4 regions of the Exiguobacterium sp. s168 genome follow, and region 1 is predicted to be linked to each of the others. Evidence: riboswitches for the same ligand, from Rfam matches in the RefSeq annotation. Region 1 holds a riboswitch; each other region holds the start of a gene.
The links. Region 1 has a riboswitch for S-adenosylmethionine ahead of metK (methionine adenosyltransferase). Riboswitches for the same ligand answer to the same signal wherever they lie in the genome.

Region 2: another riboswitch for S-adenosylmethionine. It lies ahead of KNQ15_RS06420 (alpha/beta hydrolase); the one in region 1 lies ahead of metK (methionine adenosyltransferase).
Region 3: another riboswitch for S-adenosylmethionine. It lies ahead of KNQ15_RS03610 (methionine ABC transporter ATP-binding protein); the one in region 1 lies ahead of metK (methionine adenosyltransferase).
Region 4: another riboswitch for S-adenosylmethionine. It lies ahead of msrA (peptide-methionine (S)-S-oxide reductase MsrA); the one in region 1 lies ahead of metK (methionine adenosyltransferase).

The regions. Positions count from the first base shown of each region.
Region 1 covers NZ_JACSNE010000002.1:255,969-259,549, reverse strand. The annotation lists gene pckA (phosphoenolpyruvate carboxykinase (ATP)) at 1-1,059, opposite strand, end outside; SAM riboswitch class I at 1,294-1,420, shown strand; gene metK (methionine adenosyltransferase) at 1,549-2,757, shown strand; gene KNQ15_RS02680 (GNAT family N-acetyltransferase) at 2,896-3,384, shown strand; gene KNQ15_RS02675 (alpha/beta fold hydrolase) at 3,463-3,581, shown strand, end outside.
Region 2 covers NZ_JACSNE010000007.1:66,259-69,839, forward strand. The annotation lists gene KNQ15_RS06410 (methionine ABC transporter permease) at 1-259, opposite strand, end outside; gene KNQ15_RS06415 (methionine ABC transporter ATP-binding protein) at 249-1,277, opposite strand; SAM riboswitch class I at 1,364-1,467, opposite strand; SAM riboswitch class I at 1,717-1,818, shown strand; gene KNQ15_RS06420 (alpha/beta hydrolase) at 1,886-2,644, shown strand; gene KNQ15_RS06425 (thymidine kinase) at 2,726-3,340, opposite strand; gene KNQ15_RS06430 (DedA family protein) at 3,524-3,581, shown strand, end outside.
Region 3 covers NZ_JACSNE010000003.1:173,738-177,318, forward strand. The annotation lists gene KNQ15_RS03600 (PLP-dependent cysteine synthase family protein) at 1-380, shown strand, start outside; gene KNQ15_RS03605 (bifunctional cystathionine gamma-lyase/homocysteine desulfhydrase) at 373-1,539, shown strand; SAM riboswitch class I at 1,597-1,701, shown strand; gene KNQ15_RS03610 (methionine ABC transporter ATP-binding protein) at 1,780-2,802, shown strand; gene KNQ15_RS03615 (methionine ABC transporter permease) at 2,799-3,464, shown strand; gene KNQ15_RS03620 (MetQ/NlpA family ABC transporter substrate-binding protein) at 3,497-3,581, shown strand, end outside.
Region 4 covers NZ_JACSNE010000013.1:32,176-35,756, forward strand. The annotation lists gene KNQ15_RS09270 (MFS transporter) at 1-420, opposite strand, end outside; gene KNQ15_RS09275 (winged helix-turn-helix domain-containing protein) at 435-1,031, opposite strand; gene msrA (peptide-methionine (S)-S-oxide reductase MsrA) at 1,262-1,792, opposite strand; SAM riboswitch class I at 1,888-1,991, opposite strand; gene KNQ15_RS09285 (M20 metallopeptidase family protein) at 2,054-3,232, opposite strand; gene KNQ15_RS09290 (putative quinol monooxygenase) at 3,310-3,581, shown strand, end outside.

The sequences.
Region 1 (3,581 bases):
CTTGCTGATCGGAGGCAAGACACCGTACGCATCAGCCGTCAAGAAGACGATCGTCTTCGGGTGACCAGCGCGTGATGGAACAGCGATGTTATCAATTGCTGTAATCGGATAAGCAGCACGCGTATTTTCCGTCAACGATGTGTCATCGTAATCAGGGTGACGTGTTTCATCAAGAACGACGTTTTCAAGAACCGTTCCGAAGCGGATTGCGTCAAAAATCTGTGGTTCTTTTTCACGTGACAGGTTAACCGTCTTCGCATAACATCCTCCTTCGATGTTGAAGACACCATCGTGTGACCAACCATGTTCGTCGTCACCAATCAATTGGCGGCTATCATCAGCGGAAAGGGTGGTCTTACCAGTCCCAGATAGACCGAAGAACAAGGCAACGTCACCTTCGTGTCCGACGTTTGCCGAACAGTGCATTGAAAGAACGTTTTCTTGTGGCAAGAGGTAGTTCATGACGGAAAATATTGATTTTTTGATTTCGCCCGCATACTCCGTTCCACCAATCAAGACGATTCGGTGTTCGAACGACATGGCGATGAACGTCTCAGAGTTCGTTCCGTCAACGGCAGGATCTGCCTTGAAATGTGGTGCGTAGACGACCGTGAACGGTTCAAAGGCAGCCACTTCAGGATATTCGCGTAAAAAGAGTTGTTTGGCAAAGAGATTATGCCAAGCGTATTGTGTGAGCACACGGACCGGAAGGGTGAAGTGCGTATCTGCACCTGCTGCAGCTTCTGTGTAGTAGAGATGATCGGCTTCGTTCATGTAACGAAGAACCTTCTGCAACAATTGTTCAAATTTGTCTCCATCCATTGGTTGGTTAACGTGACCCCAATCAATGTGAGACTCGCAGGAAGAATCACGGACGATGAACTTATCTTTTGGTGAACGACCTGTAAATTTCCCCGTTTCTACAGATAATGCGCCGTTCTCAGCAAGGACACCTTCTTCGTTTCGAATCGCATGTTCGACAAGTTCAGCAACAGATAGTTGTTTGAACACATGCTCTTTCTTGAGTAGTTCTTCGATATTCAGGACCGTCATCGGCATCCTGACCCCACCTTTCCCCTACGTTGGTTTTGGCTCATCGCATTTAGTATGACACATTTATTATATATGACATACTAAAGGGAGAGCAATCATTTTCTGGTGCTGATTTCTATTTATCTGGAAACGCTTTCAGCATTAACAGTTTAACATCTCTTTCAAAAAGTTTCGACTAGAATTTGAAACCTTGCTTGACAGAGTAGTTACAACTTTATATCATGTAATTCGTAACGGATACTCTTATTCTGAGCAGGTGGAGGGAACAAGGCCCGAAGAAACCCGGCAACCGTCCTACATTAATTCACATATTAATGAGGGAAAAGGTGCTCTCCTGAAGCGAAGTAAACACTTCGAACGATAAGAGGGTAAAGGAAGAACGCACAACCTTTCCCTGACCATTTTTTGGACTTGGAAAGGTTTTTTTCATTTTACCGTCCCACTCAACTAGGGGAAATGAGTACACCGTCAAATTCTTTTTTGGGAGGGTCATACATGACAAACCTTAATCGCCGACTTTTCACGTCGGAGTCAGTCACTGAAGGTCATCCAGATAAAATCTGTGACCAAATTTCGGATTCAATTCTTGATGCAATCCTCGCAGCGGATCCAAACGCACGTGTTGCGGCAGAAACTTCTGTTACAACAGGTCTCGTTCTCGTTGCAGGTGAGATCACGACATCAACTTACGTCGACATTCCAAAAGTCGTTCGTGAAACGATTCGTGAAATCGGTTATACACGCGCGAAATACGGTTTCGACGCGGACACGTGTGCTGTATTGACATCAATCGATGAGCAATCAGCAGACATCGCTCTTGGTGTCGACCAAGCGCTTGAAGCACGTGAAGGTAGCATGTCTGATGCAGAAATCGATGCTATCGGTGCAGGAGACCAAGGTCTCATGTTCGGTTACGCAACGAAAGAAACACCAGAACTCATGCCACTTCCAATCTCGCTTTCACACCGTCTCGCACGCCGTTTGGCAGAAGTGCGTAAAAACGGTCAACTCGACTACCTTCGTCCGGACGGAAAAACACAAGTCACGGTCGAATACAACGAGAACAACGAGCCGGTTCGTGTCGATACAATCGTCATCTCGACACAACACGCAGAAGAAGTCACGCTTGAGCAAATCCAAGCTGACTTGAAAGAACACGTCATCACACCGGTCATCCCGGCTGAATACATCGACGCAGCAACGAAATTCTTCATCAACCCAACTGGTCGTTTCGTTATCGGCGGACCACAAGGAGATGCTGGATTGACTGGTCGTAAGATCATCGTTGATACGTATGGTGGATACGCACGCCACGGCGGTGGAGCATTCTCAGGTAAAGATCCAACGAAAGTCGACCGTTCAGCTGCATACGCAGCACGTTACGTCGCGAAGAACCTCGTTGCTGCAGGTCTTGCAGACAAAGCAGAAGTTCAACTCGCGTACGCAATCGGTGTCGCGCACCCAGTATCAATCGCGGTTGACACATTCGGCACAGGAAAACTTCCTGAAGCGCAACTCGTCGAATTGGTTGCTGAAAACTTCGATCTTCGTCCGGCTGGAATCATCAACATGCTTGATCTCCGTCGTCCGATCTATCGTCAAACAGCTGCATACGGTCACTTCGGTCGTACAGATGTTGAGCTTCCATGGGAGCAAACAGATAAAGCAGCAGTTCTTGAAGAACAAGCAAAACGTTTCGCATAATCAAAAAGTCCGAGAACCCTACGCGGGTTTTCGGACTTTTTTTGTTTACGGGGAACTTTGCAGGAAACGAATGTTTTTTCTAGAAGAGGGTAAAAGTACATGAGTCGATTCGTATGAATACAAAGGGGGGTTCCGATTATGGAAATACGCGAAGCTATTCCAGCTGATGCAGGACGTATTCATGACATTGCCGTCACATCTTGGTTGGATACGTATGCAGAAATCTATTCCGAACGTTCAAAAGCGCATTTCGTGCAGGAGGCGTATCCGCAAGAAGAAGTCGTTCGTGCGATCCGGACGGCGGAAGAAGCACGGGGAGAGTATTTTTATGTCGGAATCATCGACGAGGAAATCGTCGGTTTCATTCATGCTGTTGATGTTGAGGGAACGTGGGAGATCGTTCGTCTGTACGTCTTACCGAAATATCAGCAAAATGGTATCGGGCGACGTCTGATCCGTGAACTCGAACGACAAGGTGCCGTCCCACTCGAAGTCTACGTGGAAGCACGTAACTATAAAGCACGTCAGTTCTTGACCTCATTTGGTTTTGAAGAACTGAGTGAGATGACGGAAGAAGTCTTTGGGCAAGTAGAATCTGTCATTCGTCTTCGCCATGTCGCCTCGTGAAATCCGTCTTGGGACGGTTTCGATTGCGTTTGAAATAAGGTATCGTGAAAAGGAAGTATGAAGTGAAGAGGTGAGTTTGTGGTTGAACAACCAACAGGAATCATCGTATTAGTCTATCCGTTACAACTGCGTGCCCGTCCGAGTGAAGCTTTGATTCGGGTACTCGAACGAGAGTATGAAGTATTGCTCGTCGACGC
Region 2 (3,581 bases), on a different contig from region 1:
CGATCGATGTCTGAACGATCAAGCGCGTCAACGGGATGATCGCGACGAGTAAGATGATGAACGGAATCGAGCGGAAAATATTGACGATACTGTTGAAGAACGTGAACAACGGAACATTTTCAAGTAACGCTCCTTTTCGCGTGACGACAAGCAGGATACCGAGTGGTAAGCCGATCAAGGTCGAGAACAAGAGCGAAACGGATACCATCGTCATCGTCTGCAAGAATGCTGTCCAGATATCACTGTAGTTAACTAGCATCAGCGAGCACCTCCTCAACGGTTACCTGCGCCTGATCGATGTAGTGTAACGCTCGTTTCACTTCTGTCGTCTCACCGATCAGTTCAACGAGTAATGTGCCGAACGGCGTATCCTGCAACTCCGTGATGCTACCGTGCAGGATATTGACATCGACGTCGAAGCGTTTTGCGACTTGCGATAAGAGTGGTTGTCCGGTGTGATGTCCAAGGAAGTGAATCTTATAGATTGGATTCGCATTCCGGGACTCGATCAACTGACGAATCGACGCTGGAATCTCGTCATGCATGACGGAGCGAACGAAATTTTTCGCTGTCTCAGTCTGCGGGTTTGAAAAGACATCAAAGACCGTTCCTGACTCGATCAACTTTCCAGCTTCAATGACGGCGACCCGGTCGCAAATCTCCCGGATGACGCCCATCTCGTGGGTGATCAAGAGAATCGTGATCCCGTACTCGGCATTGATCCGTTTTAATAACTGAAGAATATGATGTGTCGTCTGGGGATCAAGTGCTGACGTCGCTTCGTCACATAAAAGGACGGAAGGTTGCGTCGCGAGTGCCCGGGCGATACCAACGCGCTGTTTCTGCCCACCCGACAATTGATCCGGATAATGATCTGCTTTGTCCGCGAGATCGACGAATTCGAGTAACTCCGTCACCCGGCGGCGAATTTCGTCTTTCTTGACGCCTGCGAGAACGAGTGGTTTCGCGACATTCGTAAAGACCGTGTTCGCATTCAACAGATTGAAGTGCTGAAAGATCATCCCGATCCGTTGTTTTGCTTGGCGTAACTTTTTCGGAGACAGTTGCGTTAAATCTTCCCCATCGACCGTCACCGTTCCTGACGTCGGTCGTTCTAACAGATTGACGCAGCGGAGCAGTGAACTTTTTCCGGCACCGCTAAAACCGATGACCCCAAAGATTTCACCTTTTTCGATCGTCAGGTCGACACCGTCGAGCGCTGCAATCGTCTGATCTTTCGTGACGTACGTTTTTTTGACTTGATGAAATGCAATCATTCCGTTTTCCCCCTTCATTCAACAAAAAAGGTCCCTTCTTGAGAAACAAGAAGAGACCTGGATCCGCACAGTGGCAGAATCCACTCCACTCATCTCTCAGACATCTGTCTGATGGAATTGGCACAGTGCTCATAATGAGTCTGTTGCCGAGGTTTCGTAGGGCCAGTCCCTCCACCTCTCTGGATAAGTATTGCGGTATGAAATTCGTATGTGTGTTGTTGTGTTGTTGCTTATGTCGTAAAACTAATTTTTACATTACGGGTCGAACCTTTAAAAGTCAACCAACTTTTCAAAAATAATCCATTTGGCGCATATCGATGGATGAACAAGTTATGAGTTAGCTTACTGAACGGATCATGATTCGTCAAGAACGATTTGACAAGTCATTTTCGGTCGTGCTACCATCGTTTCAATGATTAATCCGACAATTCCAATATGATATTTATCAAGAGTGAACGAGAGACCTGGCTCTATGACTTCACGGCAACCTGCAATCTGTAAGGTGCTCCGACCAGCAAAGCGCGGCTTTGGATGATACGGTGAAAAACTCGTGGGCGTCCAAGCAGTGACGTCGACGAGTTTTTTTCATGAATGGAGGAAAAATAGTAATGATGAACTATCCTGTATTGACTGGTGCTGAAGCATTTTATCTTCAAGGTGGACCGATCGGCATTCTAATCTGTCATGGTTTTAACGCCACTCCGCAGAGTGTCCGGGACGTCGGTGAGGCATTTGCTGCCGAAGGTTTTACCGTCTATGCCCCGCGCTTACGTGGACATGGAACGAACGTCCGCGAGTTTGAACAATCGACTGCTCGATGTTGGAAGCAAAGCCTGCAAGACGGCTATGAACGTTTACAAGAAACATGCGATCAAGTCTTCGTCATCGGTCAATCGATGGGTGCGACGCTTGCGTTGTCGCTCGCTGCTGACGGCATTCCGTTTGCCGGCATCATTACGATCAATGCCGCACTCTCCGTTCCATCCTATGAAGCACTTTCGTTCGAGGACGGTCCACAGTACTTACCGGAAGGGGCACCGGACATTAAGCGAGCAGCCTTCGAAATCATTTATGACCTCGTTCCGAGCCGTTGTGCGTTCGAACTCGTCCGTCTAATGGATGAGACAAAAGGACGCCTCGGATCCATTCTCCTGCCGACATTGATTCTCTACTCGGCGACCGATCACGTCGTTCCGCCGTCGAGCTCGGATTATCTGCACCAGCACATCGGGACGAATGATAAACGAATCTACTGTCTCCTCAACTCGTACCACGTCGCGACCCTCGATCATGATCAGGATTTGATCGTGCGTGAGACGATTCGTTTCATCGAACGCTCGAGTCGTTTCTCACAGGAAACGGGATAAAAAAAAACAGCTATTCGTCTTCACTTAGAAGCGAACAGCTGTTACATCAAAGGACGACCATCATCGGTTCGTCTTTTTTGTTTATCCTTTTTGGTGTTGCATCGTTTGGAGCGGCTTCGGCTTTCCTGGCACTTCATGGCAGTGGCGGCACCGTGGCTCATACGATTCTGAAGCGCCGACTAAAATGATCGGATCATCATAGTTCGCTGGTTTTCCATCAATCAAACGTTGTGTCCGGGAAGCCGGATCGCCACATGAGAGACAGATCGCCTGAAGTTTCGTCACAAATTCTGCGCGCGCCAGTAATTCCGGCATCTTGCCAAACGGCTCTGCCCGGAAATCCTGATCGAGTCCTGCACAAATGACGCGTTTTCCGTCTTGCGCAAGTGCTTCGATGACTTGAACGATCTCATCATCAAAGAATTGAACTTCATCAATTCCGACAATTTGTGTTTCTTCCGCTACTGCTGCATAGAGATCACGACTCGTCGCCATTGGAATCGCCACGACGGAATTTCCGATGTGAGAGACGACATGCTCTTCATGGTACCGGTCGTCGATTGCCGGCTTGAATACTTGAACGGGCAGTTTGCCGTACTGTGCCCGTCTGACACGACGAATCAACTCTTCCGATTTCCCGGAAAACATACTACCACAAATTACTTCGATCCAGCCGTACTGATTTATTACATGCATCATCGTCCGACACCGTCCTCTAAAAATAGTCACTTTAACGAGTATAGCTCGAAACGGTATTGAGAAAAAGGGTTGACTTCCGGAAATCAAAATTCATTTTTTCTTTACCTAGAATTTTTGTCCTTTCATTCCAACCTTCATCCATTTCCTGTACACTAAAGAAGAAGATTCTCGCGAAAGAAGGTGTCCCCGATTCATCATCTCTTACATGACATTCTGCACCAATATGGCGCCCTTGGTC
Region 3 (3,581 bases), on a different contig from region 1:
CCGGAACAGCGGACTTCTTAAAACAACGTCTCGGTACAAAAGCAGCGATCGTCGAACCGGAAGGCTCCGTCTTAAATGGTGGTCCAGCCGGTCCGCATAAGACAGAAGGCATTGGAACAGCGAAATGGCCAAGTCTCGTTCCGCGTGAACTCGTCGACGAGATTCATACGATTTCTGACCGCGATGCATTTGACGCGGTTCATACACTCGCTGCTCGCGAAGGATTACTCGTTGGTAGTTCAGCAGGTGCAGCGCTCGTTGCTGCGCTTGATATCGCGAAGCGTCACCCCGGCAGTACGATCGTCACCGTCTTCGCAGACAGTGCCGAACGCTACTTAAGCCAACAAATCTTTGAAAAGGTGGACGAAACTCATGCGTAAGAAGACAGCATTGATTCATGGAGGAACAGGTGTCGACCGGGCAACAGGAGCCGTCACACCTCCGATCTATCAAACAAGCACATACAAGCAGGATAAAATCGGTCAACTTAAGGACGGATACGAATACTCACGGACAGCGAACCCAACACGGACGAGCATCGAACGATTGATTGCGGATCTCGAGGGCGGCGCACGTGGTTTTGCCTTCGGTTCTGGGATGGCAGCGATCCATGCCGTCTTCCACTTGCTTGAGTCTGGCGACCACATCGTCATGACGGATGACGTCTACGGTGGTACGTTCCGCTTGATGCAACGCGTCTTACCAAAGTTCAACATCCAAGTGACATTCGTCGATACGACGGACCTTGCAGCGACGGAAGCAGCGATCCAAGACAACACGAAGATCGTCTACGTCGAAACACCGACGAACCCGTTGTTGAAAGTAACGGACATCGCAGCCATCGCAACGATTGCCAAACGTCACGATCTTAAACTCGTCGTCGACAACACGTTCGCGACTCCATATCATCAACAACCACTCGCGCTTGGTGCAGACATCGTCTTGCACAGTGCAACAAAATACATCGGCGGACACTCGGACGTCGTCGCTGGACTTGTCGTCGTCAAAGATGATGCGCTCGGCGAAGAGCTTCACTTCATCCAAAACTCGACAGGCGGCGTACTTGGACCGCAAGACAGCTTCTTGCTCGTCCGTGGTCTTCGTACACTCGGTATCCGGATGGATGCGATCGAAGAGACAGCACATGATCTCGTTGCGTTCCTACAAGCGCAAGATATTGTCTCAAACATCTTCTACCCGGGACTTGCATCGCATCCTGGTCACGACATCCAAGCGAAACAAGCGACTGGGTTTGGTGGGATGATCAGCTTTGATGTTGGTTCAGCAGCGAATGCAGAAAAACTCGTCGAGGCGACACACTTCTTCACACTTGCTGAGAGTCTTGGTGCCGTCGAGAGTCTGATTTCCGTTCCGGCACGGATGACGCACGCGTCGATCCCAGCAGAGCGTCGGGCAGAACTCGGCATCACAGACGGTCTCGTCCGGATTTCAGTTGGACTTGAAGACGCGGAAGATTTGAAAGAAGACTTAACGCGTGCTTTCACGTTCCTCGAAAAAGTTTCTGAAAAAACTGTTTGACAACAAAAATAACCCCTGCTAATATTCAGAATATATTCTACAAACTTAATACCGAAACTCTTATCGAGAGTGGTGGAGGGACTGGCCCGATGAAACCCGGCAACCGCGGATCTAATCCGAAGTGGTGCTAATTCCAGCAGACAAAAGTCTGGGAGATGAGAGCAAATGGTTTTGTGTACTGAAAAGTGCGCGCGTTTGCTCTAAAACGCGCGCACTTTTTTTATTTTAGGAGGGACAGTTGTGATTCGTTTACAAGACGTAGGAAAGATTTATCGCTCAAAGCGCGGAGCGGTCGAAGCCGTCGCGAATGTCGATCTGACAATCGAGCGCGGTGAAATTTTTGGAATAATCGGTTATTCCGGAGCAGGGAAATCGACCTTGATCCGATTGCTGAATATGCTTGAAGCACCAACGAGTGGTTCGATCCAAATCGATGGTGTTGAGATGACATCACTAAAACCAAAGGAATTACGAGGCGTCCGTAAGAATGTCTCGATGGTCTTCCAACATTTCAACTTATTGTGGTCACGAACAGTTGAAGAGAACATCATGTTCCCACTCGAGCTCGGTGGCTTCCCGAAAGCACACCGCAAGGAACGGGTAGCGGAACTGATCCAACTCGTTGGTTTGGACGGACGCGAAAAAGCCTATCCGTCACAATTATCGGGTGGTCAAAAACAACGTGTCGGTATCGCTCGGGCACTGGCATCGAACCCGGACGTTCTCTTATGTGACGAGGCAACAAGTGCACTCGATCCGAAGACGACGGACTCAATCCTTGAGTTACTCGTTGACATCAATGAAAAACTGAAACTGACGATCGTCTTGATCACACACGAGATGCACGTCATTCAAAAAATCTGTCACCGGGTCGCCGTCATGGAAGCCGGTAAAATCGTCGAGCAAGGACCGGTCGCAGAGGTCTTCCGTCATCCGAAGCAAGCGATGACGAAGGAGTTCGTCAAACAATTGACGTCGCCTTCGGAAAACGAGTTGACGTTCGCGAAACTACGCGAACGGTACCCAACCGGAAAAATCGTTCAGTTGACGTTCGTCGGATCAACAGCGGAAAGCCCGATCCTCGCGGAAGTCATGAAGGATTCACCGGTCCTGTTCAACATCATCGGCGGAAACGTCGGTCAATCACAGGAAGGGGCACTCGGTACACTGTTCATTCAGTTGATCGGGGAAACAGAAGCAACACAAGCGGTCATCACGAAGCTTCAAGCCAGTGATGTTGAAGTGGAGGTGGATCACCGATGATTTCATTCTTTGACAACCTAGATTGGGACATGGTGTGGGAAGCGACAGGCAGTACCGTCTATATGACGGCAATCGCTGGGTTTTCAACATTCGTTCTCGGTTTGATCATTGGTTTACTATTGTATGCGACAAACGAAGAGTTATTGTTCAAGAATCGGGCGTTCTATTCAGTGTTGAGCTTGATCGTCAACGTCTTCCGTTCGATTCCGTTCATCATCTTACTGATCTTATTGATTCCATTTACGACAGCGATCGTCGGTTCGTTCCTCGGACCAACGGCAGCATTACCGGCACTGATTTTCGGTGCTGCACCATTTTACGGTCGGATGGTTGAACTCGCGTTACGTGAAGTCGATAAAGGTGTCATCGAGGCAGCTGAATCGATGGGGGCGACGAAGTTCCAAATCATCTATAAAGTCTTAATCCCGGAAGCGTTGCCTGCCATCGTTTCTGGTATCACGGTCACACTCGTCTCACTTGTCGGTTATACGGCAATGGCCGGAGTAGTCGGCGGAGGTGGACTTGGGGACATGGCCTTTATCGAAGGATTCCAGCGTTCTCAAAACGATGTCATCGTCATTGCGACACTCTTAATCTTAGCGATCGTCTTCGTCATCCAAATCATTGGTGATTTGCTGATCCGTGCGATCGATAAACGTTAATTCGAAACTTAATCATATTGGAGGAATCATTCATGAAAACTTGGAAAAAATTCGTAGGTACTGCTGCTGTATCCGTCTTAGCTATTAGTCTTGCTGCATGTGGCGAAAAATCATCAG
Region 4 (3,581 bases), on a different contig from region 1:
TTTCGGAACGAGTGTAGGCAGTAAGGAAGCATTCGCCGGCGAAAAAAATGCATCCACACTACCAAACAGCAAGGCGAATCCTAAAATCGTCAGCAACGTAAGCTGATCGGCATGAAGTAAAACGAGAAGACAAAGAATGAAACTGATCCGTAGACCGCTCGAGATACGCATGATCGTTGAACGTTTATAGCGATCGGATAAGACGCCACCGAATAACATGAGAAAAATACGGGGTAACAAGGTAGCCATGAGGACGAATCCAAGATAGGATGCTTGGTTTAACGTATGGATGACATACCATTGTTCAACAAACAGATACATCGATAACGAAAGGGCAGAGCACATACCGGACCCCCATAAAAATAAAAAGGATCGATTTTTAAACAGCGAGTGTTGCATATCCATTTCAACAGGTAGCATGGGGCACCTCCGATTTAAACCTCGTCATTCTCAAACAGTGGTTCATCAATTGCTAAAGCAGTCGTCATGATGTAAAAGTGCTTTTGATCTTTTTCGTCAGGTGGAGACTGTGTGAACTCGTCTAATAAAGCACGATATTTTGTAGCAAACCGTTGAAAGTCGGCTTCAGACATCGTTAGTTCCTTTTGAAGCGATAAGCTCATCCAGTCCTCGACGTTCGAAGATACGGGAGCAAAAGCAGCTGTCGGAGCCGTAAGGACGCGTGTCTTTGCCCGGTCGAGTACCTCAAGATACGACTGCCGAGTCGCCTCTTTTGTCTCGACGAAGTTCAGAAGGTGATCAGCAGGAATGTATCCTCGGGCAATCGCTTGGTAATATTTCAACAAGTTGCCGCCCTGTTCTTCTGTCCGGACGAGGCGAATTAAGTCATGCTTTTCAAGTTCCCGTACATGATAAAGGACCTTCGCGCGGGATAACGTCAGCAAGTGGGCTAACTGATGCACCGTATGCGGTTTTTCGACGAGAAACATAAGAATTTTTGTTCGTAATGGATCACTGATCACCTTCAATTGTTCATAGCTGTTCAGTATATGAATCGCTTTTTGTTCCATCCAATCATCTCCTTTTTAACCGGTTAATTTTTATTAACCGTAAAACAAAAAACTTCATTTGTAAACGATTACAAATTTATGCAAGGGTGACGCAAAGGACAAAGCAGTTGGTTTACATACAAAAAATTGACTCCAATGACATCTCGGTCATCCTCCACTTTCTACTGGAAAGTAGGGGAAGAACGAGATGCTTGAAATCAGTCTCAGCTACTGTATATGGTTCGAGGTGATTAGACCGTCGTCGTATCTTTCCATTCTTGCTCGATGAAAGCATCGCGACCAGAAGCAGCACGATCTTTTTTATAATGTTCTGGATTTTTCTTATGGAAGTCTTGATGGTACTCTTCCGCTGGATAAAATTCAGAAGCGGCATCGATCCGCGTCACGATCGGTTGTTTGAAACGATTGCTTGCAGCAAGAGTGTCACGAGAAGCGATCGCTGCTTCATGCTGAGCATCCGTATGATAGAAGATTGCTGGTGCGTACTGCGTGCCGCGATCTTGGAACTGACCGTCTGCATCCGTCGGATCCGTTTGTGGCCAGTAGAGTTCGAGCAGACGCTCGTACGGGAACAGACTCGGATCAAACGTGATTTGAACGACTTCGAGATGTCCTGTCGTTCCTGTTTTAACTTGCTCGTATGTCGGGTGATCGACGTGTCCACCCATGTAACCTGATACGATTCCCTCGATTCCTGGTAATTCTTCAAACGGTGTCACCATACACCAAAAACATCCACCTGCAAATGTTGCTTTTTCCATCCGTATCTTCCTCTCCGTGGGAAATTCCCATTGTATGTCTGACAGCGAGAAAAACGAAAACGACTCCTTCGCTTGGTTGCAAAAGGAGTCGCCGCTTTTTATCAACCAAAGCTTTCGCTTTGCTGGTCGTAGCACCTTGCTATGCGCAGGTTGCTGGGACGTCATCGATCCAGATCTCTCGGTCCACTCTTGATAAGGGTATATGAAGTTGATGTCATTCGTTATCATTGTTGTGATGATACCATTCACAAAGAAAAAAAGTCAATCCTTAGGTTTCAAGGCACGTAAAACGGTCGCTCCGAGTGTTTTCGCACCAACCAACAACGCCTGTTCGTTGATCTCGTACTGCGGATGATGTTGTGGATGATTGACGCGACCGTCCGTATATCCGGAGCCGGTGAAGAAATAACTACCCGGTACGTGCGTTAAGTAATGTGCGAAGTCATCCGCCGCCATCATCGGTGTGAGTGACCGGACAGATGCTTCCGGTAAGAAAGAAGCGGCTTCCTGAACGAGTTTTGTCTCGTCCGGATGATTCCAAAGCGCCGGGTAACCCGTCGTGAAGTCAATCGAATAGGTGGCACCGATGCCGGCACACGTTGTTTTGGCGATAAGGTCGACTTCTTGTCGGAGCTGATGTCGTAGTGTCTCGTTGAACGTCCGAATCTCCCCGACGATGCGTGCTTCACCTGTGACGATGTTCGGAGCCGTTCCCGCATGGAAGGACCCGATCGCAAGGACAGCGGGTTCGAACGGATCGACCCGTCGACTGACAAGGTGTTGGAGGTTACAGACCAGTTGTGCACCGGCGACAAGCGCATCTTTTGTTTTGTGCGGTGCCTGGGCATGCCCGCCTTGACCGTGAACGATGATTTCGAATTCATCGATCGCGCATAATGTATGTCCTTCTCGAAAACCGATCGTACCGACCGGTAAATCATTTTCGAGATGTGTCGCGAAGATCGCATCGACGCCTTCGAGGACCCCGGCTTCAATCATTTGGATCGCGCCACCGGGAAAGACCTCTTCACCATGCTGGTGGATGATTCGAATCGTTCCTTGCAATTGATCCCGTAATGGATAGAGTGTAGCAGCAAGGGCCATCACCATCGCCGTATGCCCATCGTGTCCACATGCATGCATGACACCAGGGTGAATCGACCGGAAAGCGAGTGTCGTCTCTTCTTGAAGCGGTAAGGCATCAAAATCTGCACGAACAGCAATCGTCGGACCAGGTTGTTTGCCTTCGATCGTCGCGACGACACCACGACCTCCGACGGCTGTTTCGTGAGGGATGCCCTGCTCCGCATAAAAGTTTGCAATTCGTTCTGGTGTGCGGACTTCCTGGAAAGAGAGTTCCGGATGTCGATGAAAATCACGACGTAACGCGATCATCGTGGGTTCGAATTGTTCAAGTGCTTCAAAAAGTTGAGTTTGCATCTTCAGGCTCCTTTGACGTGTGTCTTTTCGTGAAAATGGGTACAGATACAGGTAATCACGAAAGGGGATAATGAAACATGGGAGAAATCGTCGTCAACGCTGTACTTACAATCAAAGCAGGACTTGCGGATCAAGTCTTCCCGATTCTACAAACGGTCTATCATGCCTCACAAAAAGAAGAAGGGTGCTTACGTTATTCCTTACATCAATCGATCGAGGATGAGCATCAATTCATGCTGTATGAAGTGTATCGTGATGAAGAGGCACTTGAAGCGCATATCGCATCCGATCACTATAAAGCCTACCGTGAACAGATCGAGTTATACTTGATGGATCGACAAGTAACGAA